DNA from 3 places in the Lysinibacillus sp. FSL K6-1151 genome. Region 3 is predicted to be linked to each of the others. Evidence: riboswitches for the same ligand, from Rfam matches in the RefSeq annotation. Region 3 holds a riboswitch; each other region holds the start of a gene.

Region 1 (10,822 bases), 1.4 Mb from region 3:
TGGCCTAATTGTGATGTCACTTGGCATCACGATGTCGATAAAGGGGAAAATTGTTGGCACAAGCCCTTGGGATGTCTTGCATGTTGGGTTATTTCAAAATTTTGGGTTAAGTATTGGGACATGGTCTATTATAACAGGGCTCTTTATAGTTGCTTCAACATCGATTGTGTTACGTGAATGGCCAAAGATAGGCACTTGGCTGAACATGCTGCTCATCGGCTCCTTCATTGATGTATTTAATTTGGTGCTGCCATCTACTGATGTTTATGGCTTGCAGATTACATATTTTATCATTGGTTTATTTGTTTTAAGTTTTGGCTGTGGGATGTATATTGCACCGAATATGGGTGCAGGTCCACGAGATACTTTAATGATGATACTTGTTGAAAAGTTTGGTGGCTCGATTAAAACAGCCAGAATGGGCATCGAAGTTCTGGTGACCATTGTTGGCTGGCTTTTAGGAGGACCAGTTGGCGTAGGGACGGTATTAATCGCTCTAACCTCAGGCTATATTGTGCAATATTCATTACCGTATTGTCGTAAAATATTAATGAAATGTATTGGGCATATAGAAGGAATGAAGCCATTCTATTAAACGATGAAGCTACTTAGATCTGTAAAAGATAGAAGTAGCTTTTCATCTTTTTTAGCGTTCTTTCATATAATGCAGGGCAGAAGCTAAAGGAGGAACGACATTTGAATGGAAATGTAACGTATTATTTTGGACACGCATTGACTGGGCAAGGTGTGAAACATTTATATAAAGAGATGATAGAAGAGGCGGAGCTTGTTTACTTTTTGCAAGGTGCCCCCACATTTAAAGGATCAGAGCTGTTAAAAGAGCTAGGGTATTTTTATGTGAAGCAGGGCTTTGCAGTCGAATGGTTTAAGCATGCTTTATTAGAGGAAGTAGTTGAGGCCGTTTATGTAAAGGGCTGTAACAGACTTTTTGTATGGGCCTCTGAATGGAATATCGAGCCAACTTTACTCGGTACAAAGCATCGCGTCATGTCCTTTTATGATTGTTTAGAGGAAGTACAGCTTGAAAAGGTTGGGGAGCAGCTTGCTGAGGCGATGCAGGAGCGTGCAACTTGGCGTGAAAAATGTATTGCAAAGCTGGATCAGGCAATCAAGCTTCATGATGACTGGGAGATTATCACGCAAAGCTGTATGAACTGGCAGGCATTAAATGAACAAGTGGAAAATTTAAAGACAGAAGTGTTCCAGTCAATTGTTTTAAATAAAACGGGTATACGGACACATCGTTTACTTGGAACACTAACGCCTAGAGGTGCGGAAAATACAGTTGAAAGTATTACAAAAAGTATAACGACTCGCTTCATGATTAAAGGTAAGCCTGGTACAGGTAAGTCTTCATTAATGAAGGGTTTAGCGGATGAGGCCAATGCTAGAGGTCTTGATGCACAAATTATATGGTGTGGTTTAGATGCAGGTTCAGTGGATATGGTCATTATTCCAGAGCTTAATTTCTGTATCTTTGATAGCACAGAGCCCCATGTCTTTGATCCACAGGATGGTAGATTAGGGGACAAAATTTTTGATATTGGGCAACATTGTGCACTTTCAGAGGAGGCAGAAACAGCAATTGAGGCAGTTCGAGCACACTACAAAGAAGCTATCCAGGATGCAATGGGTCATTCAAAGCGTTATGCTGAAGCCGAATATACAATCCGCCGTCTAGTGGATAATTGTCTATCCGCATCCTTATGGCGTGAAAAAACAGCGCCATTATTCGAAAGATTAACAAAGTAATGTAGCTAATGGCTTGCATGTGCTAAACTAGGAGCTAGAACAGTTTTCCTAGGAAAGGATGATACGCTTGTCAAAAGTATTGAATGCATTTTTAGATGAAAACCTACAAGCCTTACATGAACAAGGCTTATACAATGAAATTGATCCAGTAGAGGGAGCTAATGGCCCGATTATTCAAGTCCGTGGCAAAAATCTTGTTAACTTATCCTCTAACAACTATCTTGGCTTAGCAACAAATGAAGAATTAAAGCGTATTGCCAAAGAGACAATTGATAAATACGGTGTTGGTGCAGGTGCTGTTCGTACAATCAACGGGACACTTGATTTGCACGTTAAATTAGAAGAAAAGCTTGCTGAATTTAAAGGAACAGAAGCGGCTATTTCTTATCAATCTGGCTTTAATTGTAATATGGCAGCCATTTCAGCTGTAATGGATAAAAATGATGCGATTCTATCTGATCAATTAAACCATGCCTCTATTATTGATGGTTGTCGTTTATCAAAGGCGAAAATCATTGCGTTTAATCACTCCGATATGGATGATCTACGTGCTAAGGCAAAAGCAGCTAAAGAATCAGGATTATACAATAAAATCATGGTCATAACAGATGGTGTATTCTCAATGGATGGTGATATTGCTAAATTACCTGAGATTGTGGAAATTGCTAAAGAGTTTGATTTAATTACGTATGTCGATGATGCACATGGTTCAGGTGTAACAGGTAAAGGCAAAGGAACTGTGAAGCATTTTGGATTAGAAAAAGAAATTGACTTCCAAATTGGTACACTATCAAAAGCTATTGGTGTTGTGGGTGGCTATGTAGCAGGTAAGAAAAATTTAATTGATTGGCTGAAAGTTCGCTCTCGTCCATTCCTATTCTCAACAGCTCTACCACCTGGTGATGTAGCAGCCATTACAGCAGCTGTACAAATGCTGATTGATTCAACAGAGCTGCACGATAAGCTTTGGGATAATGGCAACTATTTAAAAGCTGGACTGGAGAAGCTTGGCTTTAATATCGGTGCATCTGAAACACCGATTACGCCTTGTATCATTGGGGATGAAAAGCTGACACAGGAATTTTCAAAACGTCTTTTTGAAGAAGGCGTTTATGCAAAATCAATTGTTTTCCCAACTGTGCCAAAAGGTACAGGACGTGTTCGTAATATGCCAACAGCGGCACATACAAAAGAAATGCTGGATGATGCGATTGCGATTTACGAAAAAGTTGGTCGTGAATTAGGCGTTATTTAATAAGAAAAAGGCTTCCTCATGGATGGGGAAGCCTTTTTGTGTGATAGAAAGTTGAAAGTGGTGGATAAAAGTGAAAAAATAGTCGATAGCAGCTCATAACTGATCGATAGCCACCTGAAAGTAGTCGATAGCTTTATTTCGAACCTATAATTTTGGCTGTTCTTAATTGCTGAATGTCTTCAGCGGAGATATTCAAAGCCTGTAAAATCTCCTCATTATGTTGTCCTAAAGTAGGAGCTGCACTTGTTAGGTGACCTGGTGTTTGTGAGAACTTGGCTGGGAAGCCTAATGTACGCATCGGTCCTGCAGTTGGGTGCTCATAGGACAAGACCATGCCACGCTCTAGAATATGTGGATCATTTAATGTTTGATCGTAGGAATAGATTGGGCTAGAGGGTACGCCGTGTTCATCCAATAGCGCTAGCCAGTAAGTAGCTTGATGCTTGATTAATTCGCTCTCAATTTCTGCCTCCAGTACTTTCACATGTTGGGCACGTGAATAGTTGGTAGCAAAGAGGGGATTGTCTAACCAATCAGGTCGGTTGATAACTTTTGTTGCAAAAATCTCCCATAGCTTTTGATTGCCAGCACCTATTAAAATATAGTCGTCCTGCGTTTTGAAACCTTGATAGGGGGCGGATACCCGATGTGCTGTTCCAGTCCGCTCCGGTAGTTCGCCATGTCCAAAGTAAGCAGCGGCCTCCCATACAGTCCATGCTAGACCTGATTCCACTAAGGAAACATCAATATATTGCCCCTCGCCACTACGCAGCTTATAAATATAGGCCATTAAAATAGATTGTAATGCTGTTTGAGCAGCAGCAATATCATTCACGGCAAAGCCGACTTTTACAGGTCGACCATCCGCTTCACCCGTCATATGCATTAAACCATTCAGACCCTGTGCCATAATATCATAGCCACCCTTTTGACTATACGGACCCGTTTGTCCATAGCCTGAAATAGAGCAATAAATAAGACCAGGATTGATAGCTTTTAATGTGTCATAATCAATACCAAGCTTTTTTGTGACACCTGGTCGATAGTTTTCCACAAGGACATCAACAGATTGGATAAGTTCTTTAAATAAAGCTAATCCCTCTGGCGTTTTTAAATTAATACAAACCCCTTTCTTATTGCGATTGACCATCATATACATATGGCTTTCTTCATTTATAAAAGGACCCATTGTACGGGTATCGTCTCCATTTGGATACTTCTCAATTTTGATAACCTCTGCACCCATATCTGCTAAGACCATCGTGCAATAAGGACCAGCTAATACTTGCGATAAATCAACAACTCTTAATCCTTGTAATGCTTGTTTCATTTAACCACAGTCCCATCGTGTTTGACTAATGTGATGTTGCGTAATCCTTTGATAGAGGTTGCACCTGCTAAAGCGATGGAAACCTTTAATTCATCATAAAGATTGGTCATCACCTTTTCGACGCCCTGTTGTCCTTCAAGGGCTAGCCCATAGACGAAAGGGCGTCCGATTGCAACGGCATCCGCTCCTAAAGCAAGTGCTTTTAAAGCATCCATGCCACGATAGACACCACTATCTAAAATAATAGGAATTTGTCCATTCACAACTTTCGCAATAGCAGGAAGTGCATCAAGTGAACCAATAACACCATCTAATTGACGGCCACCGTGGTTTGATACAATAATGCCATCAATACCATTGTCGATAGCTAGCTTCGCATCTTCAGGATGTAAAATTCCCTTCAATAGTATAGGAAGGTTTGTACGCTTTTTTAATTCTCGAACATGCTTCCAATTAAGTGTTGGGTGGAAGACATTTTGCAAGACACCTTGTACGTAGGACTCGAATGAATCATCAGGTAAAGTGGCTGTAAAAACGGGATCATTCATATAATTGCCTCGTGCATAGCCTAGCTTCAATGGTGAAAATTGATTGCGGACATCTTCTTCACGCCAACCAAGCATTACTGTATCGACAGTTAAGACAATCGCTTCAAATCCGGCTGCCTCCGCTCGTGCCACCATACTAAAAGCGATTTCTTCATTAGTAGACCAATATAATTGAAACCATTTTGTTGCAGAAGGAGCAGCTTGAGCAACTTCTTCAAGTGCATAAGTGGAAACGGTGCTTTGAATATAGGGCATGTTTAAATGCTCGGCAGCACGTACTACAGCAAGCTCACCTTCATCATGAACCATTCCGTTCATGCCGACGGGAGCAAAGAGCAATGGAGTTGGGTATGTTTTACCAAACAAATTAATCGATGTTTGAACATTTGAAACATCCTTTAAAAAGCGAGGAACTATAGAATACTTTTCGAAAGCTGCACGATTATTGCGCAGTGTTTGTTCACCACCAGCACCTGAACGGATATAGCCAAAAGGTCCAGCTTCGATTTTTTCCGCTACGGCCTTTTCTAAATCTGCAAAGCAAATGGGGAAGGGGGCTTGTGCAGTAATATTTTTTAAGAGTAGATCACCATCAGTTATGTTTGTCATCGTTACTACCTCACTTATTTATTGAAAATAGGCTTTCTTTTGTTTAAGAAGGCTTGAATACCTTCGTTATAATCATCTGAACTAAATGAATTAAGAACGATCTGTGCCAGCTCATCGCTTTCTTCGTTTTCACCATCTACAATTGCTTGGATCATTTTTTTGATGCCTGCGTTTGCAATGGAGGATTTACTTAATAGATGTTCAGCAAAATGCAGCGTGGCACTTTCAATATCCTCTGGCTCATGTAAGGCTGTGATTAAACCGATGTTTTTTCCATCTTGTGCTGTAAAAATGTTGGCTGTGTATAAAATCTCTTTCGCCTTGGCAACACCAACAAGATTGATGAGACGCTTTGTACTTTCAAGATTATAGACAATACCAATATTCGCCGCTGTGATGCCAAGCTTACTCTTTGGTGTCGCCATTCTAAAATCACATGCGTTGGCTAGTTCTAAGCCACCACCAATGGCTAAACCCTGAATCATAGCAATCGTCGGGTGAGGAAATTTATAGAGGGTATCAATCGCCTTTAGAGCCAAATCATTATAGGCTTTGGCATTGTCCGCGGCATAACGAATATCTAAAAACTCGCTAATATCGGCACCAGATGAAAAGGCTACTTCATTAACGCCACGGACAATTAAGAGCTTAATAGAAGAATCTACACGTAGCTGCTCAAGTTGCTCTACTATGTTCTGAAACATCGCCTTTGATAAGGAATTCCGTTTATCAGGTCGGTTTAACACTAACGTTGCAATATAACCATTTTTCTCTACATAAATTTCAGTTGTCATTGTCATTCTCCTCTTAATCCTTTTTCAATTTCGCAGCGAAGCGGTTGCCGATGGATTGAATGCTTTGCACAAGAATGATTAAGATAAAGACAGTTGCATACATAACATCGACCTCATAGCGTAAATGACCATAACGATAGGCGAGGTCACCCAAACCTCCAGCACCAACCATTCCTGCCATAGCCGTAGCACCGATTAAACCAATTGTGGCAATTGTTAAGCCTAAAATAATAGATGGACGAGCTTCACGTAATAGCACATGCCAAATAATATGGCGACGTTTAATACCCATGGCTGTGTAGGCTTCTACCACTCCCGAATCCACCTCTAATAGCGCAGATTCCATCAGTCGAGCAATATAAGGAGCTGTATAGACAACTAGCGGAACGATAACACCTTTAACCCCAATTGTTGTGCCGACGATCAGCTTAGTAAAAGGTAGGATGAAGAATAATAAAATGATGAATGGAACAGAACGTATAATATTGATGACTAAATTAAAAAATTGATATAAAAATTTATTGTCAAAGGATTGACCTGGTCGTGTTAATACGATTAATAGCCCCAATGGAATCCCAATGAGAATGGAAAACAATAAAGAAATTCCGACCATTTGAAATGTTTCGATAATTGATTTGCCAATTACATCTGACCAATCTGTAAAAAAGCTTTGAATACTACTCATTGAATTCGCCTCCTAATTCTTCCACCGCGACGCCATTTTCCGTAAAATATGTGAGTGCCTTTTGGACAATGTGAAGTTCTCCATGTAAATGCACCACAATGTTACCAACAATGCCGTTTTTTAATTCAATAATATTTGCCGTTAAAATATTTGGTTGTACATCATACACTTTCGTAACTTCTGCTAGTAATGGCTTACCAGTACTTTCACCTAGGAAGGTTAAACGAATGACACTGCCTGAAACATTTAACTGCTCGATCAGGGAAGGGGATAAATTACGTTGTGAAATCGTATTTAAAAACTTTCTCGTTGTAGGATGCTTCGGTTTAGCAAAAAGTTCAATAGCCGTACCAAATTCCACCACTTTTCCGGACTCAAGAACAGAAACCTCATCACATATTTTCTGAATGACATTCATCTCATGTGTAATCAGCAGGATCGTAATGCCTAATTCACGGTTAATTTTTAACAACAATTCAAGAATGGCTTCGGTTGTTTCAGGGTCGAGTGCACTTGTTGCTTCGTCACTAAGTAGAACCTCTGGTTCCTGTGCCAAGGCACGTGCAATAGCAACACGTTGCTTTTGCCCACCTGAAAGTTGGTTAGGGTAGCTGTCTAGTTTGTCTGTTAATCCAACAATTTCAGCATATTTAGCCACACGGTTTTTTACCTCTTTCTCGTTATAGCCAAGTAGCTTTAAAGGAACAGCAATATTATGGTAAACGGTTGCCGTTTTTAATAGATTAAAATGTTGGAAAATCATCCCGATTTTTTGGCGTGTTTGCCGTAATTCATGAAGAGAAAGGGCAGTAATGTCCACATTGTCGATTAACACTTTTCCAGCTGTAGGTCGCTCTAGTAGATTGACGCAACGAATGAGTGTACTTTTACCTGCACCACTATAGCCAATCACACCATGAATTTGTCCTTTTTTTACATGGAGATTGATTCCATCTACAGCCTTAATGATGTCTTTTTTCGTCTTATATTCTTTTGAGATATTTTGTAATTGAATCATCCGATTGATTGCTCCTTTCTCAAGCTCCTAAAAAGCAAGAATCTGCTCGTTTTCCATAGAGGAATTTCGGCAGATTCTTCAGCTACTAGAAGCTTCCTGAATGTATTACCAGCTAGGGATTACTGAACCTTTGAATTCTTCTTCAATGAATTGACGTACTTCATCAGATTGGTAAGCCTCAACGAACTTTTTAATTGTTGGGTCATTTTCATTTTCTGCACGTACCACAATATAGTTCACATATGGAGAGTCAGTAGATTCTAAAAGAATAGCGTCATCTTTAGGATTAATGCCAGCTTCCAATGCGAAGTTTGTATTAATAGCTGCTACATCTACTTCACTAAGCTGCTTAGGAATTTGAGCTGCCTCTAATTCGATGAATTTTAAATTCTTTTTGTTTTCTTCTACATCACGGATAGAGGCTGTTAAATCTGCCCCATCTTTTAATTTTATATAGCCTGCTTCCTGTAAAACAAAGAGGGCACGAGCACCATTTGTTGGATCATTTGGTAAACCAAACGTTGCACCATCTGGAATGTCCTCAAAGGATTTATATTTTTCAGAGTAAATACCCATTGGATTTAAAATCGTTTTGCCTACTGTTACTAAATCTGTATCATGATCTTTATTAAACGTATCGAGGAAAGGCTCGTGTTGATAGCTATTTGCATCAAGATCACCTTCAGATAAAGATGTATTAGGTAAAACATAATCAGAAAATGATTTAAGCTCTACTTCTAGCCCATTTTCTTTGGCTACTTTCGCTGCAACTTCTGCGATTTGTTCGTGTGGACCAGATGTGACACCTACGACGATTTTATTTTCATTAATTGCTTCAGCTTGACCTTTACTCTCTTCTTTAGAGCCACAACCTGCTAGAGCTGCTGCTAATGTAAGACTTGCTAAACCTACTAAAAATTTATTTTTCTTTTTCATGAAAACTACCTCCAAGATTGTTTTTATCGGTTTTTGAAAATAAAAAAACTCTCTTACAAACTAAGAGAGGCTCATGAAAAAATGTCCTCTCTTATCTATCAAACGATAATCGTTTGCAGGATTTAGCACCTTCCTTCTAAAAGGAGGTTGCCGAGCTTCATAGGGCCAGTCCCTCAGCTACTCTTGATAAGAGATTTATCATATTTTTTTGTAATTCCGATAGAACTAATATAATTTATAGGTTATAGTAAGTCAATAAATATTTTTAAAATTTTTTATATTATTATAATATTTCGTCATGAAAGAGGGATAGCAATGTCTGTAAGAGTTAATTATGGTATAGGTTCATTTGGCAAGGTTGTAAGTGCTCGATTGCTAATGGGTACAGACATTATTGAAGGAATGGAGGCACTTTGTGAGGAGAACCATATTGAGTCAGCAACAATTGTTAGCTGTATAGGTAGCCTTCAAAAGAGTAGCTTTGTTTATTTAGTACCTGATGAAACATCTCAGATTAACGTAAGTTTTAGCGATGTCATAAAAAAAGAAGGGCCACTTGAATTGATCCAAGGCTCTGGCGTAGTATGTAAGCGCGATGGGGGATATGAAACACATTTCCATGGTTCTATGAGTGATCAATGGGGCGTTGTGTCAGGGGGGCATTTAATGAAGAGGGGGAACCCTGTCATTACGGCTGACATAGTGCTAGCTGAGGTTCAAGGCATCCAGCACTTTCGGAAATTTGATGAAGAAACAGGCCATGTTCAATTTTATCCATTAGAACACGGTTTACAGCAGCCAAGGAAAATTGAAAAATAGCGAAAATGTACTAACTTTTTCTTTTCACTAAGCTGCATGTTCCTTCCTGAATTAAAAAATGTTAGACCGAGCTTATAATCGGTCTAACATTTTTACTTTTGTCCCAGCCTCATGTCATGGTTAAGGGTTGAATAATTGTAATTGTTCGATTCTATGGATTGCTTCACGTAAGCGTTCCTCGCTAACAAGTAAACCAACACGGATATAGCCTTCGCCATATCGGCCGAAGCCATTGCCTGCTGCTACAGCGATATCAGCCTTTTCCAATAATAAATCGGCAAACTGCTCGCTAGTATAGCCGAATGGTACAGGGAGCCATGCGAAGAAGGAGCCTTTTGGAGCCGTTACATGCCAACCAATTCTTTGAGCTTCTTCAATGAGTACATTGCGGCGACCTTCATAGGTAGCTCGCAGTTCATCCACACATTCTTGGGAAGCTGTAAGTGCCGTTGCTGCTGCTTGTTGAATAGCAGGGAATTGACTACAAAACAGATGATCCTGAATTAGATTAATGGCAGCAATAATGTCGGCATTACCGACAGCGAAGCCTATACGCCAGCCTGCCATATTATAAGTTTTGGAGAGTGTATACATTTCAATTCCTACTTCTTTTGCCCCCTCAGCTTGTAGGAAGCTAATAGGTTTATTACCGTCAAATCCTATTGCCCCATAAGCAAAATCATGTGATACGATAATATTGTGTTCCTTCGCAAAGCGAACGGTCTCTTCAAAAAATGCAAGTGTTGCTGTACCACCTGTAGGGTTGTTTGGGTAATTTAGGTAAAGTAGCTTCGCCTTCTCTTTCACTTCATCAGGTAATGCATGATAATTAGGTAAGAAATCATTTGCAGCTAAAAGTGGCATCACTTCAAAATGGACATCACCTAATACGACACCTGATAAGTAATCTGGATAGCCAGGGTCTGGTAAGAGCATCGTATCACCTGGATTTAATACGGCTAAAGGTAGCTCAACGAGACCAATTTTTGTCCCGCCAAGAATCGCTACCTCTGTGTCAGGATTTAGATTCACATTATATTCACGTTTATAATAGT
Region 2 (10,822 bases), 1.9 Mb from region 3:
CCACAATGCTAGCTATGCGTTCACGTAAATCCTCAATACTTGTCGCTAAACAGAACACCGCCATAATTTCGGAGGCCACTGTAATATCAAAGCCGTCCTCGCGCGGCATGCCCTGAACAGGGCCACCTAATCCCACAACCACTTTACGAAGGGCACGATCATTTAAGTCCATCACACGCTTCCAAATAATGCGTCGTGGATCAATGTTTAATGCATTTCCTTGATGGATATGATTATCAATGAATGCGGATAAAGCGTTGTTGGCTGTTGTAATCGCATGAAGGTCACCAGTGAAATGTAAATTAATATCCTCCATTGGTACAACCTGTGCGTAGCCGCCGCCAGTTGCCCCGCCTTTTACGCCCATAACTGGACCCAATGACGGTTCCCGTAAAGCGACCATTACTTTCTTATTTAATTGATGAAGAGCATCTGCTAGTCCTACAGTAACCGTCGACTTCCCTTCACCTGCTGGTGTTGGACTAATAGCTGAAACTAGCACAACCTTTGCGTCCTCACCCTGCGCTGTAATTTTTAAAGGATCAATTTTTGCTTTGTAGCGTCCATACTGCTCAAGAGCATCCTCTGGAATACCCGCAGCATTGGCAATTTCCGTAATCGGTTTGATTACTGCTTGACTAGCGATTTCTAAATCTGATAATGGTTGATTTTTCGTTGTCATTTGGCATCCTACTTTCTATGTTGTTCATTTCCATTATAGTCTTAATTGTGAAAAAAAAGAAAGCCAGATACACAAGCATTTCGACAATCAATTGACATCTTTGTTCAATTCATGTATGTTCTAAGAGAAAATGCAATTTTTCACATTTTCTCAATGATAGCACAACTTAGTTAACTTTATTTTACATTCAAGCGCATTGGAGGCGAATGCTTATGCAACAGGGGATCGTAAAGTGGTTCAATAATGAAAAGGGTTATGGCTTTATTGAATGTGATGATGGAGAAGATGTATTTGTACATTTTACGGGCATCCAGGAGGAAGGCTTCCGTACACTTGAAGAAGGTCAGAAGGTGTCATTTGATGTTGTGGAAGGCAATCGAGGACCCCAGGCATCAAATGTTGTAAAATTATAAGCTCCAAAATTGAAAGTGGATGAGGTAGATGAATAGTGCTCAATCCGCTTTTTGACATGTTTGCACATAAAAATCCACTTCAACAATTGAAGTGGATTTTTAATTTATCTATTAATCCAATAAAAAGCACCTGGACAAACTAATGTTTCCTTTGTTCGGTGTGGATCTTTCAATGTTACACCGATGGGTCCTTCTTTTAAATGCCCTAACGTCATGGCAGATGCTGCCGTCTCCTCATAAAAATCCAAGCGCATATTTGGTAGCTGTAGTGACACAAATTGCTCATGCTGCTCGGAATCGGGTAGCTGTAATACCTTTTGCCAAAGCTGAACCGTCTCCTCCACATCCTTGACAAAAAACTGAATAGATTCCATTGTGATGGCTTGGTTTTCATCGATTGCACCACTAGCTTTTAATTGTGCCAAACGTTCCTCATCTTCATCTGCCCATTCAATTAAGAATGGAAAATCCAATGAAAGGTTGGGCATGCCAAAATGCAATAGCTTCCATTCTAGTGTCGTGCCATCTGGTATTGTTCGGCTACAAGCATCGGGACCATATACTTCAAAGCCCAATGCACGCAATCGTTGACCCTCGTCTTCAATATTTTTGGTGCGCAAGGCAATTCGTGAAAATCCTTGGCGCTCACGATCACGTTTAAACGTATAATGTAGGGAATAAGGGTACAGAGCCGCTTGCTCAAATAAATCACGATCATAAATAGCGATTTGTTCAATATAGCTTAAGCCAAAATAGCTTAGCGTATTATAAGTCCCCCACATCGTGTGTTGACCACCGTTCACTGTACGGACATTTCGTTTATTGAAGAAAACCTTTATATTTTCTGGTGATTCTACTTGATGTACCAGATGATCAAAATATAAAGTCATGGCAATTCCCCTTTCTTTCCCCCATTAGCTTTACCTGGATGTTTAATTGATTTAAAATTTACTTAAGAAAAGGAGTTACTATATGGTATGAAAAAAAGTGCAATTTACCTACTAACTCCGTTAACTAATTTATGACTAACTATAAAGAGGTGATTTGAATGACAGATCAAGTAGCTGCTTTTAAATTGGCATTAGGTAACTATCCTACAGGTGTAACGGTTGTGACAGCATGTCATGAAACGAATCCAATTGGCTTAACAGTCAATTCTTTTGCATCTGTTTCCATTGACCCACTACTTATTTTATGGTCACTTGATAAAAAATCTCAGCTCCATTCTTACTTTATGGGTGCGGAAAAATTCGCTGTCAATATTTTAGCGAGTAATCAAGAGCATTTATGTACATTATTTGCAAGTAAAGTCCCGGATCGCTTTGCTCAAGCTAAATGGTCTACTTCTACTTTTGGGCTACCGATTTTACATGATACAGCAGCTATTTTACAATGTAAATCATTTCAGCAAATAGATGCAGGCGATCATACTATTTTTATTGGGCAAGTGCTAGACATTACAAATTCTCAAAAAGAACCCCTTCTCTATCATCGTCGTCATATCGGTCCAATTCCAAAAAGCTTTTATAGCTAATTTCCATAAAAAAGAGCCACTTGTAAGCAATGGAAACCATGCTTATTGGTGGCCTTTTCACATCGTTCAACTGAAATGAGCATTATTTCTTCTGTGGAAATCTCTGCTTTTCAAGCCTATTAATTTGCACAATCACACCATCTTGAATCGTAATATTCACTTCACCAAATTCAAGATTTTGAATTGCCTTAGCAATTGCCTCTAATTTTTTATCATCTACCTTTGCCGATTGAGCCATACGATACACCCCCTCTTTATTCTCCTAGTTGTACAAAAGAGGCCAACGCATCAAACCGATTGATAGCCCCTCCTATCTCTCAGACACCATCTGTTGGATTTGGCACCTATCTTCTCGGTTGCCGAGGCTTCATGGGGCCAAGTCCCTCCACCTCTCTTGATAAGAGTACTGCGTTTCTTGAAAATAATTCTATAATTCTGTTATCCGAATGTCAATATAAAATATTAGAAAACCTAGTTGAATACTTTGTAATAGCATCCTCACTGTTACAATTCACTCATAATCCTATCGTATTGTATGCTATGTCAGTCTATCTAACCACAATGGCAAAGAAAAAAACTGTGTAGAAGTATGACCTTCTCCACAGTTCATCACGTTATTCCCCATGTAAACATTCCATTAAAGTTTGCGCTGTCTGTTGCTTGCCCATCACCTTAATTGGTTGTCCCTCAGCAGGCACGATCCAATGAGGCTCATCCCCGCCATATAAAGACTGCGAGCTATTTGCAACCATAAATTGAGCATGCGCGGCTTCCATACGCAGTCTTGCACGAGCGAGTAAAAAATCCTCATCATTTGTAGCTTCTAGCTTAAAGCCTACTAGCGTTACATTCGGTTGCCAGCCCTTGATTTGCCCTAATACTTTTGGTGCCTTTTTAAAATGGATAATAGGTGGTTCGTCAGAAGGCATTTTCCCCGCTTCCTCCATTAAATTACCGGATTGATCATAGACCTTGTCAATAACCCAATCGGAGCCAGCAGCAGCCATAATGACAATATCGACTTGTTGTAGCTGAACCGCATGACGTACCTTTTCTCCTAAATCCTCAATACCTTCAAATTTTACCAATGTCATTTTGTCGTGGTTTGCTGGAAGCTGTGCAAAGTAGCCATGCATATATATTACATTCGCACCCTTAGCCAATGCGGCCTCTGCTAAATAACAGCCCATTGTCCCTTTTGATAAATTCGTGTGCCCTCGTACACGATCCCATTTTTCAAGTGTTCCCCCACTTGTAATGAGTACGGTTTTGCCTTGTAATGTCCCCATACACTCACCTATTTTCTACAATATATACAAATACTATTTTAACGTAATGTAAGGATGTGCTTCAATAGCCACAATCATAGCGTACTATTTTGCTCTTTTAACCAAGCACTTAATATTTCCGCAAATTTCTTGGTAACAGGGGAAGCATGGTGCTTCATCGCAATTCCAATGGTACGGTAGCCTCCTTGCTTTAGCGGGATTGCTTTTAACGTTGATGGTAAATGTTGAATGACCAATTGAGGCAAAATACTAATGCCCAAATGATGGGAAATCATTGAAAGAATCCCTACCTCCTCAGAAAGCTCAAAGCGAATATGGGGCTTTACATGATATTGCTCCAACAGTACCTTTACATCATTTGTCCCTTTATAGGAAGTCATGATAAAAGGCATATCTTCTAGGTCAACAATATCAATTTCTGTCTTATGAAATAAAGGGCTTTTATCTGAAACAATACATAATAAAGGGTCTTGTTGTAATTCCATAAATTGATATTGCTCTGATTTTTGACCATTCAAGAATCCTACTTCGACTTCCCCACTTAGCAGCCATTGTTCAATTTCGTAATAATCTCCCTCTCGTAACTCTACTTGTATCCCTGGAAATTGATGATCCATAATACGAACAATTTCTGGCATCCAATTCGAGGAAATACTTGAAATAACGCCAATTCGAACTTTCCCGCGTGTTACACCCAGTATATGGGCCGCTTCCTGCTGCAATAATTCCTGGGCATCCAGAACCTGACGCATCGCCCTTAGCATGGTCTGCCCCTCACTCGTCAGTGTTACACCTGCACGACTTCGATGAATGAGAGCAAAGCCAAATTCTTTTTCTAAACTAGACACGGCATGGCTCACAGCAGACTGCGTTAGTCCTAGTGCATCCGCTGCTTTTGTAAAGCTTGCTACCTCTGCCACCTTTGTTAAAATCTCATATTTAACTAAGCTCATCCGTCATCCCTCTATATACATGAATTTTTTTAATCCTATTCATTATAAACATTCGTTTTACTAATCACAATACAAGATATATAGTAAATTTTAGTATAAAAACTGTTTTAGTACACAGATGGTAGGTGAACATAATGAGTATCCAAGGAAAAGCAAATGTATTGATGGTTATTGTCACAATGTTTTGGGGACTATCTTATACCTTTATGGTCATGGGGCTTGAAACATTGGCAGTTTATAATGTGGTGGCATTGCGTTGTATCATTGCATTTTTCGTAGCAGGACTTATTTTTTATAAACGGATGATCAAAGTAAATGGTAAAACATTAAAATATGCGGCTATTCAAGGATTTTTATTATTCATTGTGTTCGCGTTAAGTTTATTTGGTTTACAGTCTACTTCTGCCTCAAATGCAGGCTTTATTTTAAGCCTCACCGTAGTATTAGTGCCGATTTTCAGCAGTTTCATTGAAAAAAAATTACCATCGAGAGCCGTTAGCTTTGCGGTCATTTGCACGATGATTGGTATTACAGTCTTAACAGCACATGGCTCATTCACCTTCCATAAAGGGGATTTATTAGTAGCCATTGCAGCACTATGCTATTCCATTTATTTACTACTGAATAGCTCATTTACACGAAATGTTGAATCCATTTCATACGGAATTTATCAGCTCGGCTTTGCTGGTATCTATGCCCTTGTCTTAACATTTATATTTGAAACACCGACATTGCCAAATTCAATGTCATCCTGGCTGGCTATTTTAGGGCTCGGTATCATTTGTAGTGCATTTTGCTTTGTTGGGCAAACTGTTGCACAACAGTATACTTCTGCTACACATACAGGACTTATTTTTTCATTAGAACCAATTTTTGCAGCCATGTTTGCCATGATGTTTATTGGTGAAAGTTTAACAGTGAAATTAGTGATTGGCGGTAGCTTTATCCTTATTGGTAATTTAGTGGCTCAATTAGAGCACTTTCATGCGTTACGTTTTATTAAAAAAGAAGCACAGGAAAAAGTCATACAATAAAATAGTGTGTCATGTCACTTCATTTACGAATGAAAAAGGAAGCTGAGAGTTATATCTCAAGCTTCCTTTTCTACTATGTATTGAATTTATAGCATCACTACATGTAAAATAGTTTACTATACAGTCTATTTTTTACAGAAACTAATTGGAGGAGAGTCATCTATGCAAATTCAACCCCGAAATGCATCATACTATTTACCAGCTAAGGTCAATCAACCTATTAAAACAGAAAACCTATTGGATTTACTCAAATATGTGGATGGCAGTGAAGAGGAAGACGCCAAAAAGAACAAATCGAAAATTGAAATCAGACACGAAAATGGCTATGTGCGTCAATATCTTGTTAAACCAAATGGACAAAGAGTACTCCTGATGGAAACTAAACAAAGCCATGACAATAAAGAAGCTAGCCATTTACATACTATGCCTCATAACCTGTTTAAGCAGCCATTTGAAAAGCCTACAAGTGACCCGATACTTTCGATTTTAAATGCGAAGGATAACATTGCTAAATATAGATATGGGATTTAAAGGACAACAATATTAAATAAAATAATAGACAAAGTCGAATAAAACGACTTTGTCTATATTTTAACCAGCAAGCCAGAGCCATATCTCACTGGTTTGATCATTATAAAAACCTTCTATATTGCTCTGCCTCTATCATACGCTCTTGCTGTTTTAAACGTGCCTCTTGCTCGGCAACTGTCTCAGAATGTGCTTGTAGCGGATCTACATCATCCTCACGTTCCGCATATAAGACGATACTACCTTGCTCCACAAGATGTGCATAATAAGCGATTTGTCCCTCTGATAGATTAAATCGTTTTAAGCCCTCTGTCACAGCCGAGTCACCTGTAAACCAAGACTTAAATTGGTCCACCCAATTACCAGCCTCATGTGTTTGGACATCAGCATCCCATTTTACATCCTCAAACTGTTCGGAATCTTTCGCAATAATATGAATATCATCTTGTTGATAACCTTCTAACCGCATACTTTCTAAAATGTGAAGCATTTCATCCCTCGTATGGGCCACCTCAATTTGTGGGTTTTGTTCATTCATCATGTTCAATTCCTCCTAATTTATATGGCTTACTAGATAATTACCCTTGCTGTACACAAGCAAACGCTTTTTACCAAACTGTCATAATTGTTATGAACCCTTAATACATGTTATGGCTTTGACATCAAGCATTAATTGCAGAAAAAAAGCATGCCAGAGTACTTAATATCTCCAACATGCTGTAACTGTCGTTTTTACTTGTCAAGAAAGGCTTTTAACATCCATGTATGCTTTTCAAGAGATTGGTACATGGCGTTAAGTAGATCCTCTGTACGATCGTCCCCTTCTTCTGCTGCTAGCTCCATTGTGGCATTTAATGCTTTCATGAGCTTTTGGAAATCCGAAATTATCGTAGCGACCATTTCCTCTGTCGTCTCATTTCCTGCCGCCTCCTCTACATAGGAAAGCTCTAGATGTTCTTTTAATGTTGCGACTGGCTTGCCATCCTTTGAAAGAATACGCTCTGCAATTTCATCTAAATTCAAGGTTGTTTCATTATACAACTCTTCAAATTTTGCATGCAGTGTAAAGAATGAGTGTCCTGTCACATACCAATGATAATTGTGCAGCTTTGTATAAAGTACAGACCATGTAGCCACTAGCTTATTTAATTGTTTGTTTAAGTTTTGTGTCATAATCACTTTCTCCTCCAATATGTCTTGTTCTAGCCTTTAATATGTGTAACAAATGATGTCGGCTATACATCTATTGTTCCCGCCCGACAATATTTCAAACATGTCTTCGACAAACGATCTACATTAAGAATATTGCAACTATTCTATGAAATTATTTCACTTTCCGAAATAGTTTCGTTATAATGAAATCACTTACATGTAAAGGGGTGTCTATGAATGGAAGTTTTACCATTACGAAAAGATGTAGCAGTAGAAGAAACTTGGGATTTAACAGATTTATTGAGCCATGATGCTGATTTTGAACCTACTTTAGCACAATTGGTGGAAGACGCACTTAGCTTCGAGCAGCAATACCAAGGAACGATTACAGATGCACAAAAAGTTATTGACGTGCTATCTGCCTTTGAAGAGCTACAAAAAAGGTTTGTTCCGATTGGCACGTATGCCAGCTTAAACCTTGAAACAGATCGTACAAATGATGGAGCGCAAATGCGGGCTGCAAAATTTGCTACAGCTATTGGAAAGGTAAGCAGTGCTCTCTCCTTCGTGCGCAGTGAGTTACTAGCGTTGGATGAAGCTATTTTACAAGAAGCGGCAGCATCAAGCCCTCTTTACAAACGTTATCTAGAGGAACTGTTAAAGCAAAAGCCTCACCAGCTACATCCTGAAGTCGAAAAAGCATTGGCCGCATTTAGTGCTACATTCGATGCACCATATGAAATATACAATACGACGAAATTAGTAGACATGAACTTTGGTCAATTTGAAGCCAATGGTGAAAAGCATCCACTTAGCTTCGTCCTTTACGAAAATGACTGGGAGTTTGAAGCGAATACAGAAATACGCCGCGCTGCCTTTAAAGCCTTTTCAAGCAAGCTACGCGATTACCAGCATACAACAGCACAAGTGTATAACACGCATATTCAGCAGGAAAAAACAATGGCAGACCTACGAGGCTTTAACTCGGTCATTGATTATTTACTCTTTGATCAGGACGTCGATCGTTCGCTCTATAATCGTCAAATTGATTTAATTACGACAGAGCTTGCCCCACATATGCGTCGTTATGCAGCTTTAATTCAAAAAGCGAACGATATCGATAAAATGACATTTGCAGATTTAAAAATAGCGCTTGATTCTGATTATGATCCAAAATTATCGATGGCTGAGGCGAAAGAATATGTTGAAAAAGCATTAGCTGTTATGGGGGAAGACTATAATCATTTAATGGATAGAGCCTTCAATGAACGTTGGATTGACTATGCACCAAACAAAGGAAAATCTACAGGGGCATTTTGCTCAAGTCCGTATGGTAGCCATCCTTATATTTTAATGTCATGGAACGAACGCATGAATGAAGTCTTTACTCTTATTCATGAGCTTGGTCATGCAGGGCATTTTGCGAATACGCATGAACATCAATCTTATCTTAATAGCCGACCTTCTCTATACTTTATTGAAGCACCATCAACAATGAATGAAATGCTGTTAGCGAATTATTTACTAACACATAACGATGATTTACGGTTTAAACGTTGGGTGATTTCAAATATTGTGTCGAAAACGTATTATCATAACTTTGTCACTCATTTACTAGAAGCAGCCTATCAACGTAAAGTGTATGAATTAATTGATGCTGGTGAAGCTGTTAATGCAACAATTTTAAATCAATTAAAACGCTCTGTGCTAGAAGATTTCTGGGGTGATACAGTCGACATTTCTGAAGGTGCAGAACTTACATGGATGCGTCAACCTCACTATTATATGGGTCTTTACCCATACACATATAGTGCTGGGTTAACTATCTCTACACAAGTGTCTCAACGTATTTTAAAAGAGGGTGACACAGCTGTTGAAGAATGGTTAGCTGTCTTACAGGCTGGTGGCACAAAATCACCAGTAGAGTTAGCACAAATGGCTGGTGTCGATATTACAACAGACCAACCGCTTCGTGATACGATTGCCTATATCGGTCATTTGATTGATGAGCTTGAACGCCTAACTTTGGAAATTGAAGCGGTTCAGCAATAATCTAGCAAGAAAACGGTCCTGCATGCTAAAGGTGCAGATCGTTTTCTTTTTTTAGTTCTAAGTGGAAAAATACGTACATATAATAGAATCAGGGCGTCCCTCTACATTTTTTAGATATTTCAAAATAGACAATCATTTTTCTTCATACAAAAGTACCGTTATTATTAAGAGTACGCAAATTATTTAGCAATATACGATTAACAATTATTAAAGGAAGTGTTCTAATTATGGTAAAACGTAATGATCCATGCCCATGCGGTAGCGGCAAAAAATATAAAAAATGTTGTGAAGGCAAACAGCAAGTAACAGTGGAAACAGTACAAATCGAAGAATTAGAGCGTGTGCTACAAACTTTTTACTTAGAATATCCCGAACGTAAAGATGTTCGTGCATATATTGAGCATGTCGGCACATGGCAGCCTAAATTAGAGAGTGTGCTACAGCGTGAGCTCATTGAAGCAATCGCTTTAGACGACTTTTTCTTCCATCAAGAACCATCTATTTGGAAAAGTTATTTAAAGAAAACGAAGAAAAAGGCAGTAAGACCATCTACTGTCAAGGTACTTGAAGACTGGTCTCAGCCGGCTTTATTTATTGGTACGGTGTCTGTTGTTGAGGAAAAATATTTCAAGGCTAATCATTTACTTACGAATGAAGAGCTTTCTATTCGTCGTGAAAATAATAAACCGATTCCTGAAGGTATGCATGTATTTGCCTTTATCTTACCAGATGGAACGAAGAAATCGACACATTATTTAGCTGTGTCTACCCTAATTTTCTTCCCTGAGGATCATGCAAAAGTATTTGAAGAATTTAAGAAAAACTATGAGGCATCCGAGAAGAAGGTAAGCTCATTCTTAAAAGAAGAGCATCTAACATTCTGGGAACTATTAGTATCGAATGGCTATAAAGGTGAGGAGTTTTCAAACTTCGAAAGCAATGTCCTGACACAAGTAAAAGATTTCTTAGAGCAAAATGAGCGTGAATCAGCTCCGATGCTTGAACTTTTAGAGGACTATTTAATCGAAGGACAACCGACTGCTCGCAAAGAAGCGGCTATTGCAGCTGGTGCGATTCGTTATGGTCAGGAAAAAGAGCTATTCGAGTCCCTATCCATGACCGTAAAGGAAATTGCTGCAACTTTTGATATTTCTGCTTCGTCTCTGACAAAATATTATCAAGACC
Region 3 (10,822 bases):
GTTGCAGCTTTTCAATGATGAGTGGCAGTGCTTCTACCGTATTAGTTCCATCTAAAATGTGCATGACAATGACCTTTCCTGGCCCGACCCTAGACATCACTCGATCATAAATGTCTTGTGCTGTATACTCTAAATTCCAATCAAAAGAAGCTATATCATACATAGCAATCGTTTTAATGCCCGCAGCAGTGATGATTTTGGCTGTTCGCTCATCCATTATGCCTTGTGCTGGTCTAAAATAGAGTAGAGGTGGCTCTTGTAGCGCATAGGTCAAAGCCCTATGTGCTTTTACTAAATCGTCCTGTAAATCTTCGGGTGTCATTTTCGTAACATCTAGATGGTAATAGGAGTGACTAGCTACCTCATGACCTTCCTCTACAATCATCTTTGCTAATTGTGGATTTTTCTCCACGCCACTACCGATCAAGAAAAAGGTGCTTTTGATTTCATATTTACGTAAAATATCCAACACTTCTTTTACTCTTTTTTCATGTGCCCAGTCATCAAAAGTAATCGCAATCTCCTTTTTAGTCGTCTCTTTCCGATAATATAAATTCGGCTTGACCTGCTCATAATTTAAATTGGGGCTAACAGCATCATAACCAGCTATCTCTTCTACAGACTTTGTTAAATAGCGCTCATCTAATAAATCACTTAAAGTAGTAAAGGTATACTCCCGTTCATTCGCTAATTGGGCTAATAAAGGAATGGCATCCATAATAGCAGGGTTAATGTATGTGTTGAGATGAATAATAGAGCCCCTATCAATATATTGGCCGATATAGTCGATCAATTCCTGAGCACTTTGCATTTTTCGATCAAGTGGATTAATAGATAATCCAATAACGGCCTTCATATTTAGTGCTGCTGCTGCTAAGCGCATATTATCGGTAACATCACCTGAGCGACTGCGAACAAATTGTGGTGTATAACCTAAATGCTCTTTAAAAATTTGATTGGTTAAAACGATTTCTTCATACGTTTGGTCATAATCTAAAGTTGATACATCTGGAAATGTCAATGTACCATTTTGCACCTCATGTCCCCTTTTTAATATTTCTTTAACAAGCTCTGGCTCCTGAGCAACACGCATCCCCTCTAGAAAAAAGGTTGCTTTCATATTCGATTCATCTAATTTTGTCAGTAGTAACTCCATCGTTTCATTATCTGCGAAGCCATTAAATGTTAAGGCAACCTTTGGCACAACTATATTGGCATGACTGATTAAGTCACTCATAGTACCATCAGATTTTTTGACGTCTATGGTAGAATCAACTGGGTGAATCGTTTCTTTAGGAGCAGATTGACAGCCTGCTAACAACAGTAGAATGAGCAGACCACATAGTTTAAGTTGTTTCATTTCCCATGAATTCTCCTTATAATTTGTAATAATTTTTATTTTTAAACAGAAAATGGGTATTTCGTGTATCAAAAATTAAAGAAGCCTGTTGGTCAATTAAAGAGTAATCAATATCTGAATGATTCGTTAAAATTAATACTGCGTCTGCCTGTTGGATTATTTCTACTGTTAGTAGGTCCGTCTTGACAAGAGCTTGCTCTACAGAAAAGGTTTCAATAAAAGGATCGATAATCTTTAACTGACACTGATTATCTAGTAGTTGTTGAATAACACGAAGTGCTGGAGATTCACGTGAATCATTTATATTGGGCTTATAAGTAACGCCAATGACAACAATGTTTGCCTTACACAGCTCTTTACTTTGTAGACGTAAGTAGTTTTCTAATCTGTTCACCACAAAATGAGGCATGGAATCATTGACTTTATCTGCCGCTTCAATTAGCGTTGCCGAGATCCCGTGTTGTTGTCCTGCCCACAATAAGTATTTAGGATCGACTGGAATACAATGCCCTCCTACTCCTGGTCCAGGTGTAAATGGCATAAAACCATATGGCTTTGTAGAAGCTGCATGAATGACTTCCCAAATATCGATATCCATTTTGTAGCAAATCTGACTTAACTCGTTGACAAGGGCAATATTAATTTGACGAAATGTATTTTCCAGCAATTTCTCCATCTCAGCCACTCTTGGGCTTGAAACAGGACAAACATTGGTATGAATGACTGTTTCATAAAAGATCTTTGATACTTCTAAGCATGCTGCAGTTATTCCACCAACCACTTTAGGCGTATTTGATACGGAAAAGTTGATATTTCCTGGATCCACACGTTCTGGTGAATAGGCTAAAAATAAATTTTGACCAATCACAAAACCATAGTTTTCTAAAATAGGCTGGACAATTTCTTCTGTTGTCCCAGGATACGTTGTGCTTTCAAGAATAACTAACCCATTCGTCTTGATATATTGTCCGATGGTATGTGTTGCTTCTTTTATATATGAAATATCGGGAGTTCCTTCTGCAGTAGTAGGTGTAGGCACACAAATCATAACGACATCCACTTGTGAAAGCTTAGAAAAATCATTCGTTGGCTCAAATTGATTACTCTTTAGCATTTGCTGTATATTTTCTTTAGGTAGATCAGCGATATAACTATGACCATTTTGTAACTGCATGATTTTATCTTGGTTTTTATCAAAGCCTATTACCTGAAACCCACTTTGAACCATTTCCACTGCAAATGGTAACCCTACATAGCCAAGTCCAATAACCCCAATTGTAGCTTTTTTTGTGTGGATTTTTTTTGATAAAGCTTTGCTTAATGATGTCGTTTCAATTGTCATAAAAAATTACTCCTTTATCTAATCTAGTAGTCCATTGTCATCGTTCTTTTCGTTACAGCTTCGTTTGACCATAGTTATTCATGGCAAGCATTCTGCAAAGTAATTTGTCACTTCTCATCATCGTACTGTACAGACTCCTTTCATCGCTACATACTTACGTATGATTTTTCTAGTCAAAATAGATTAAAAAAATAAATTTAACTCAAAAAAACTTCATCAACATTTATATAGTACTAATTATAACTAAACAATTTCTAAACAATTATAAAATATAATCATAAACACCTACATTTTATGTAATTTAATAATATTTGTGCAATAATGTTCATCCTATTTAACAAATAATTTCAGAATTACTTTCTAACTCTAAAATAATTTGATTAAAAACAACACTGATTGATGTTAATAGTTGATAAATCAACTTTTTAATAATTGCAATAAAAATAACCCCCTCAAGTACCATTAATAAGCGATACTTGAGGGGGCTATTAAAAAAGTAAGCGAGTTAGATCACTCACTTACCCTTTGAATTATTGTACTGGTACTACTGCACCTTTCCATTCTTCTAAAATGAAGTCTTGGATTTCTTTAGAAGTTAATACTTCTAATAATTTTTTAATTTCTGGTCTTGTTTCGTCGCCTGCACGTACTGCGATGATATTCACATATGGAGATTCTTTGTCTTCAAGAGAAATAGCATCTTCGATTGGATTTAAACCATTATCGATCGCAAAGTTAGAGTTGATAAGTACTGCATCGCCCTCATCATTTTCATACATTTGTACAAGCATTTCTGGTGCAGTATTCGCATCGAATTTAAAATTTTTAGGATTTTCTTCAATATCCTTTATTTCTGCTGCCGTTTTATCAATACCTTCTTTTAATTTAATTAAGCCTTTAGCTTCCAGTAATGATAGCATACGACCGTGGTCTGATACTGAGTTAGAAAGTAAGATTGTTGCGCCTTCAGGCAGATCTTCTAAAGTTTTATATTTTTTTGAGTAAATACCGATTGGTTCAATATGAACGCCACCAGCATTCACGAAATCATAGCCATTATCTTTAATTTGTAGCTCCAAGTATGGAATATGTTGGAAATAGTTTGCATCAAGTGTTTTTGAATCTAGATCTTGGTTTGGAAGAACATAATCTGTATAAGTTTCAATTTCAAGGTCGATGCCTTCTTTAGCTAAAATTGGTTTTGCTTTATCTAGGATGACTGCGTGTGGTGTATTAGAAGCACCTACTTTTAATGTTACATTGTCTTTACTATCTGTTTGATCAGATGCTGAATTGGCATCTTCCTTTTTATCTGTACCACAAGCTGCTAATGCTAGTACAAGTATAGATAAAAATAATCCTGCTAATAACTTTTTCATTTATGACACTCCCTTTTATTTGTTTCAAATATGTTAGCGGTTAGAACCGGAATAACCTCTTTTAGTCTTACTAACGTTTATCGATCTTCACCGTTATGAGATCACCAATCCATTGAATGATAAATACAACTACTAAGATCAGAATAGTTGCCATTAATGTCACATCTTGGCGGTTTCGTTGGAAGCCGTCTAGGAAAGCTAAGTTACCAAGACCACCTGCACCGATAATCCCTGCCATTGCAGTATAACCAACGAGGGCAACAGCCGTTACAGTAATTCCTGAAATTAGTGCTGGTAAAGATTCAGGGATCAGTACTTTCCAAATAATTGTGGATGTTTTTGCCCCCATTGAACGGGCTGCTTCAATGACACCTTTATCTATTTCACGTAACGCAATCAATACCATACGAGCGTAGAACGGGGCTGCACCAATAATTAGAGCAGGTAATGCCGCATTTGCTCCCCGAATCGTACCAAGTAAGAATTTCGTAAATGGAATTAATAAAATAATTAACACGATAAATGGGATGGAGCGGAAAATATTAACGATTGAACCCGTTAAAAAGTTAACCATTTTATTAGCCCATAGCTGATTAGGGCTTGTTAAAAATAGAACGATCCCAATGACTAACCCAAGAATAAATGTGACAACTGTAGAAATTGCCGTCATGTACAATGTTTCATACATAGCTTGCCACATATTTTCCCAGTCTACGTTTGGAAAAAGATTAGTTAGCATTTGCGATCACCTCCGTTTGTACTTCGACTGTATTTAAATAACGAAGGGCTTCAGCCACATTTGTTTTCGAGCCATCAATTTGCACAATCAGTGTACCGTATGCACCGTTTTTCGTTTGCGAAATATTACCATGAACAATGCTTACTTCTACATCAAATTGTTTCACAAGATGTGAGATAACCGGCTGCTCGGTCTTTTCACCAACAAAAATCAGTTTGACAAGTTGTCCAGTTGGATAATTTGTTTTGATTTGTGCCACCGTATCCTGTGTTTCCTTTGTATCTGTAATCTGAGATACGAATTTTTTAGTAATAGCCGCTTGTGGTGCTTGGAAAACTTGCAATACCTCACCACGTTCCACTATTTCGCCTGCCTCCATGACCGCTACACGATGACAAATTTTGCGGATGACATGCATTTCATGGGTAATCAAAACGATTGTTAGGCCTAAACGTTCATTGATATCAACGAGTAAATCAAGAATGGCATCCGTCGTTTCAGGATCGAGTGCGGAAGTCGCCTCATCACATAGTAAAACCTCTGGATTATTCGCTAATGCACGGGCAATCCCTACACGCTGCTTTTGTCCACCAGAAAGCTGGGATGGATATGCCCTGTCACGTCCCTCTAGACCAACAAGTGCAATTAATTCCTTCACTCGTGCTTCACGTTGAGCCTTTGAAACACCTGCTATTTCTAGTGGAAATGCAATATTTTCGGCAACTGTTCTAGACCAAAGTAAATTGAAATGTTGGAAAATCATACTTACCTTTTGTCTAGCTGCTCTAAGCTTTTGCCCTTTAATCGATGAAAACTCTTGACTGTTCACCGTTACTGTTCCTGTTGTCGGTTTCTCTAAACCGTTTAATAAACGAATCATGGTACTCTTACCAGCGCCACTATAGCCGATAATGCCAAAAATTTCACCTTTATTGATGGTAAGGTTGACGTCTTTGACTGCCGTTAATTCGCCATTTGCTGTTTTGTACTTCTTCGTAATATTTTGAAGCTGGATCATAGCGAATACTCCTTTTCTCATATAGAAAACCCCTTCACTCACAGACAAGTAGAAGGGGTCACGTATAATAACGTTAAACCGTTCTCTCATCTTTCAAAGAAAAATCTTTGAGTGATTTGGCACCTTTTCACTTTGTGATGGTTGCCGGGCTTCATAGGGCACTTCCCTCCGCCACTCTTTATAAGAGTTCGATATATTTAATGTTTTAGTAATATATTTGATACTTTACCACGCTAGTAAAGTTCAGTCAATTGATTTTTTTAACAATTCGTATAAAAATGGTACGGATTGAAAAGCATAAATCTTATCTGTCACTTTTCCGCCATCACTAACAAGTAAACACGGAACACTTTCAATTTGATGCTCAACAGCAACATGCTCTAAAAAATTTATATTCGCTTTACCTATTGGTAGCTGTGGCAGTAATTGTTCAATAATGGCCATCATTTTAGATGCCACTGCACACGTTCCACACATCGGTGTATATAAATAAAATGCAGCTTTCTGTCCCGACTGTTTAGCCGTTTCCCACTGCTCTTTTGACCATTCTTCCATTTCCTCACGCAACCTTACAAAATATATTCATTATGGATTGAAAAATGTGCACGCAGTAATATCATCGCTAACACTTTTCTTGGTGTCGTCTCTACTTCCTTATAGGTTGGCATTGTACGTAAATGCTCTGCCTCTGGATAATGTCTGTCCATTAATGCACGCAGCTTATCGCCTGAAGTATCTGCATCAAAAAAAGTAAATAGCTCACAGCTCTCATAGGGATCGAGCAGCTCTTCTAATTGATGCACACCAATTGTACCATTCGTACATAGTATTGTAACATTCTCATTTAAAATTGGCTCAATTTGTAGCTTATCTGAGCGTCCTTCTACTATTAAGCATTTTCCCTCGAACATTACGCCACCTCCATTTAGACATACCCACTTATAAGTCATTATATAACAAAAAACGCCGGTAGTTTCCGACGTTTTTCGATTATAGCTTGTCTTATTCAGCGATCATTTCTTCGTATTGCTCTGCTGTCATTAGTTTTTCAACTTCTGATGCATCAGCAGGCTCCACAACGATCATCCATGCTTTTTCATATGGTGATTCATTAACGAATTCTGGGCTATCTTCTAAATCTGCATTTACTTCAACTACAGTACCTGAGATTGGTGCATACAATTCAGAAACAGTTTTAACTGATTCTACGCTACCGAATGGATCATCTGTTTTGATTTCGTCGCCAACTTGTGGAAGCTCAACGAAAACGATATCTCCTAATTCAGATTGTGCGAAGTGAGTAATACCAATACGTACTTTTCCATCTTCTGTTTTTACCCATTCATGTTCTTCAGAATAACGTAAGTCTTTAGGTGTGCTCATGCAAAAAACCCCTCCATAAATATGTAATATATTCACTTTCAGTGTGCCATACTTCTCCTATAAAAACAAGATTCAATTACGTGCGAGCTTAATTGCAGTCCACAATTTTTTCAAGTTACTTGAAATACATCTCTGTTAAAAATTTGTGACATCTGCCGGTGACTTTATCTCGGTTAGAAGAGTCGTTCGATCCTGTTTAAATACGGCTATTTCCAAGTTTGCTCAAAATCTGATTCTTTAAACCCTAGCGTTACTTTTTGGCCATCCGTTACGATTGGACGTTTGATTAACATCCCATCAGAAGCAAGTAGCTCCAGCTGCTCATCTTCAGTCATTTCCGCTAGCTTGTCCTTTAAACCAAGCTCACGATATTTCATACCCGATGTATTAAAAAATTTCTTCAAAGGCAGTCCACTGGCTTGCCAAATGGCTTTTATTTCATCCTTTGTTGGCGATTGCTCTACAATGTGTACCTCTTCATAGGAAACCTCATGATCATTTAACCACTTTTGTGCTTTTTTACATGTCGTACATTTCGGATAATGGATAAATTGAATCGTCATTAAAATGCTCCTCTACTGTCTTTTTCTGTAGTATACCATCATAATTGTTTCGAATGGTGGAACTTCTCTCATTTTCGTAAGCCTATCCATCCGTTTTGCTGTTCTATTCATCACTTTCTCCATTTTATCCGTCAATCTAGCTGTTCTATCCGTCAGTTTCACGCTTCTATCCATCTCTCATAAAAAAACCTAGCTATCCTCTTACAGATAGCTAAGTGAAAGAGTATGCTATTAAACAATATATTTTTCAGCTTCGATTAGTTTAACAGAAGCTTCACGTTTCTTCGCAATTAAGTTATAAGGATTATTGCGTGTTAATTTACGAAGTGCAGATAATGTCATACGTGCTGCATCGCCATCTGCTGAAGCAAGAATTGTGTCTTTTGCTTCTTTTTCGATTTCTGTGAATGCTTCTTGGCAGAAGATTTGCGTGTATAGCAATTTCTGCTGTGCTTTTTCAGCGCCATCACGAGCAATTGCCTTTTCTGTACGTAAGACAGCTGACTCCATTGCAAATAATTGGTTAGCGATATTAGCAATATTCACTAATACCTCTTGCTCCTGATCAAGCTTCGCACCAAAGCGTTGTGCTGCTAAGCCTGCAGCTAATACAGCAATCTTCTTAGCATTTTTCACTAAATATTTTTCTTGTGCTAGTGGCTCTGTACCGATGTCTTCTGGCATTAACATTAGCAGCTCTTGCTGTAAATTTTGAGCAACTTGTAATAAAGGAAGCTCGCCTTTTAGCGCCTTTTTCATAAATGTGCCAGGGACAATCATGCGGTTAATTTCATTTGTACCTTCAAAAATTCGATTAATACGAGAATCACGGTAAATACGCTCTACCTCATATTCAGCCATAAAGCCATAACCGCCATGTAATTGTACGGCTTCATCTGCAATATAATCTAATGTTTCCGACCCAAATACTTTCGCAATAGAGCATTCAATTGCATACTCAGCAATAGCACCTGCAATTACTTTTCCTTGCTTTTGCTCTTCAAGGCTTAACTGGCTTAAACGATCCTCAAATAGACCAACAGTACGATAGTTTAATGATTCGGACGCGTACAATTGAGAAGCCATTGTTGACAATTTCTCTTTTGTTAGATTGAAATCAGAAAGCTTTGTTTTAAATTGCTGACGTTGGTTTGTATACTGGATAGCTAACTCCAATGCACGTTTAGAGCCACCAATTGTGCCCACACCAAGCTTATAACGACCAATATTTAAAATGTTGAAGGCAATGACATGCCCACGACCAATTTCACCTAATAGATTTTCTACAGGTACTTCCGCATCTTCTAATACTAATGTACGAGTTGACGATGATTTAATCCCCATTTTCTTCTCTTCCGGGCCTACTGAAACGCCATTGTAGGCACGTTCTACGATAAAGGCAGAGAATTTATCACCATCAATTTTTGCATAAACAACAAATACGTCAGCAAAACCTGCATTTGTAATCCATTGCTTCTCACCATTTAAAATATAATGTGTGCCTGCCTCATTTAATTTCGCAGTCGTTTTTGCCCCTAGAGCATCTGAACCTGAGCCTGGCTCTGTTAATGCGTATGCTGCGATTAATTCACCTGAAGCAAGCTTAGGTAAATATTTTTTCTTTTGATCTTCATTACCAAATAGAACGATTGGTAGTGAACCAATCCCAACATGTGCACCATGTGTGATGGAAAAACCACCTGCAACAGACATTTTCTCAGCAATTAAAGCTGAAGAAACTTTGTCTAGTCCAAGCCCTTCATATTCTTCTGGCACATCTGCTCCAAGCAAACCTAATTCGCCTGCACTTTTTAGGAGACGCACTGAATGCTCAAATTCATGGTGCTCTAAATTTTCAACTACTGGTAAAACTTCATTTGCTACATATTCCTCTGTTGTTTTAGCAATCATCTTATGCTCGTCAGTGAAATCTTCTGGTGTAAATACACGATTTAATTCCACATCTTCAATTAGAAATCCGCCGCCTTTAATGAAATCAGTTGTTTTTTCAGTCATGATAAATTCCTCCCAATATATCTATTTTGATTGTTTAATCCCCAAATGAACATGTATAGAAAAGCTTGATGTGAACATGTTCGGAGGCAACCGTAAACCGTACACCTCAAGCTGATCTAGAAAATTTTATAAAATTTCAAATACACCAGCAGCACCCATGCCGCCGCCAATACACATTGTCACCACGCCATATTTCTTCCCTTGACGCTTCAATTCATGAATAAGCTTTAACGTTAAAATAGCTCCTGTAGCACCTAGAGGGTGACCTAATGCAATTGCTCCACCATTGACATTGACTTTTTCTTGGTCGATGCCTAAATGACGTACTACCTGTAATGATTGAGAAGCAAATGCTTCATTGATTTCCCATAAATCAATGTCATCTATGGATAAACCTGCAATTTCTAACGCTTTAGGTACTGCCACAATCGGACCAATTCCCATTACTTCAGGAGGCACACCACCAACTGCAAAGCCTAGGAATTTTGCCATTGGTGTCAGTCCTTGCTGTTCGGCCTCCTCACGATCCATCACTAGTACAGTTGCTGCACCATCAGAAGTTTGAGAGGCATTACCAGCCGTTACACTGCCCTTTACATGGAAAGCTGGACGCAATTTTGCTAAGCCTTCAACTGATGTACCTGGTCGTACACCTTCATCCATACTAAATGTAAATTTTTTTACTTGTGGTTTATTGTGATCGTCTACGTAATGCTGTTCCACTTCGATTGGTACAATTTCATCATTGAATTTGCCTTCTTTAATCGCCTTTTCAGCAAGAACATGCGAGCGAACTGCAAAAGCATCTTGATCTTCACGACTAACATTGTACTGGCGAGCCACTTCCTCAGCCGTATGCCCCATACCCATATAATATTGCGGAGCCGTTTCAGCTAATGTCGGATTTAAGCGTGGTGTATTCCCCACCATCGGCACCATACTCATAGACTCGACACCGCCAGCTAGAATCACCTTTGAATGACCTAGCATAATTCGTTCTGCTGCATACGCAATTGCCTGTA

Evidence for each region. A riboswitch is a leader RNA that binds a small molecule or an ion and turns the genes downstream of it on or off. The one in region 3 is predicted to bind S-adenosylmethionine.
Region 1: linked by a shared signal. The riboswitch ahead of MHI04_RS02255 (MetQ/NlpA family ABC transporter substrate-binding protein) and the one ahead of MHI04_RS17775 (methionine ABC transporter ATP-binding protein) in region 3 are both predicted to bind S-adenosylmethionine.
Region 2: linked by a shared signal. The riboswitch ahead of MHI04_RS08205 (YezD family protein) and the one ahead of MHI04_RS17775 (methionine ABC transporter ATP-binding protein) in region 3 are both predicted to bind S-adenosylmethionine.

Annotation. Positions count from the first base shown of each region.
Region 1 is NZ_CP152040.1:472,031-482,852, forward strand. It holds gene MHI04_RS02215 (YitT family protein) at 1-595, shown strand, start outside; gene MHI04_RS02220 (nucleotide kinase) at 697-1,773, shown strand; gene MHI04_RS02225 (glycine C-acetyltransferase) at 1,832-3,028, shown strand; gene MHI04_RS02230 (CoA transferase) at 3,162-4,358, opposite strand; gene MHI04_RS02235 (alpha-hydroxy acid oxidase) at 4,355-5,515, opposite strand; gene MHI04_RS02240 (enoyl-CoA hydratase-related protein) at 5,530-6,309, opposite strand; gene MHI04_RS02245 (methionine ABC transporter permease) at 6,323-6,994, opposite strand; gene MHI04_RS02250 (ATP-binding cassette domain-containing protein) at 6,987-8,012, opposite strand; gene MHI04_RS02255 (MetQ/NlpA family ABC transporter substrate-binding protein) at 8,118-8,948, opposite strand; SAM riboswitch class I at 9,037-9,141, opposite strand; gene MHI04_RS02260 (PPC domain-containing DNA-binding protein) at 9,264-9,767, shown strand; gene MHI04_RS02265 (pyridoxal phosphate-dependent aminotransferase) at 9,888-10,822, opposite strand, start outside.
Region 2 is NZ_CP152040.1:1,728,621-1,739,442, reverse strand. It holds gene MHI04_RS08225 (formate--tetrahydrofolate ligase) at 1-682, opposite strand, end outside; gene MHI04_RS08220 (cold-shock protein) at 895-1,095, shown strand; gene MHI04_RS08215 (VOC family protein) at 1,200-1,985, opposite strand; gene MHI04_RS08210 (flavin reductase family protein) at 2,144-2,629, shown strand; gene MHI04_RS08205 (YezD family protein) at 2,712-2,867, opposite strand; SAM riboswitch class I at 2,937-3,033, opposite strand; gene MHI04_RS08200 (phosphopantothenoylcysteine decarboxylase) at 3,244-3,918, opposite strand; gene MHI04_RS08195 (LysR family transcriptional regulator) at 3,993-4,871, opposite strand; gene MHI04_RS08190 (DMT family transporter) at 5,006-5,905, shown strand; gene MHI04_RS08185 (hypothetical protein) at 6,068-6,436, shown strand; gene MHI04_RS08180 (general stress protein) at 6,537-6,974, opposite strand; gene MHI04_RS08175 (DNA starvation/stationary phase protection protein) at 7,166-7,606, opposite strand; gene pepF (oligoendopeptidase F) at 7,823-9,637, shown strand; gene MHI04_RS08165 (SEC-C domain-containing protein) at 9,865-10,822, shown strand, end outside.
Region 3 is NZ_CP152040.1:3,677,938-3,688,759, forward strand. It holds gene MHI04_RS17755 (polysaccharide deacetylase family protein) at 1-1,360, opposite strand, end outside; gene MHI04_RS17760 (nucleotide sugar dehydrogenase) at 1,377-2,702, opposite strand; gene MHI04_RS17765 (MetQ/NlpA family ABC transporter substrate-binding protein) at 3,233-4,081, opposite strand; gene MHI04_RS17770 (methionine ABC transporter permease) at 4,152-4,820, opposite strand; gene MHI04_RS17775 (methionine ABC transporter ATP-binding protein) at 4,810-5,838, opposite strand; SAM riboswitch class I at 5,922-6,025, opposite strand; gene MHI04_RS17780 (thioredoxin family protein) at 6,082-6,393, opposite strand; gene MHI04_RS17785 (TOPRIM domain-containing protein) at 6,408-6,749, opposite strand; gene gcvH (glycine cleavage system protein GcvH) at 6,841-7,221, opposite strand; gene MHI04_RS17795 (arsenate reductase family protein) at 7,428-7,784, opposite strand; gene MHI04_RS17800 (acyl-CoA dehydrogenase family protein) at 8,016-9,800, opposite strand; gene MHI04_RS17805 (acetyl-CoA C-acetyltransferase) at 9,927-10,822, opposite strand, start outside.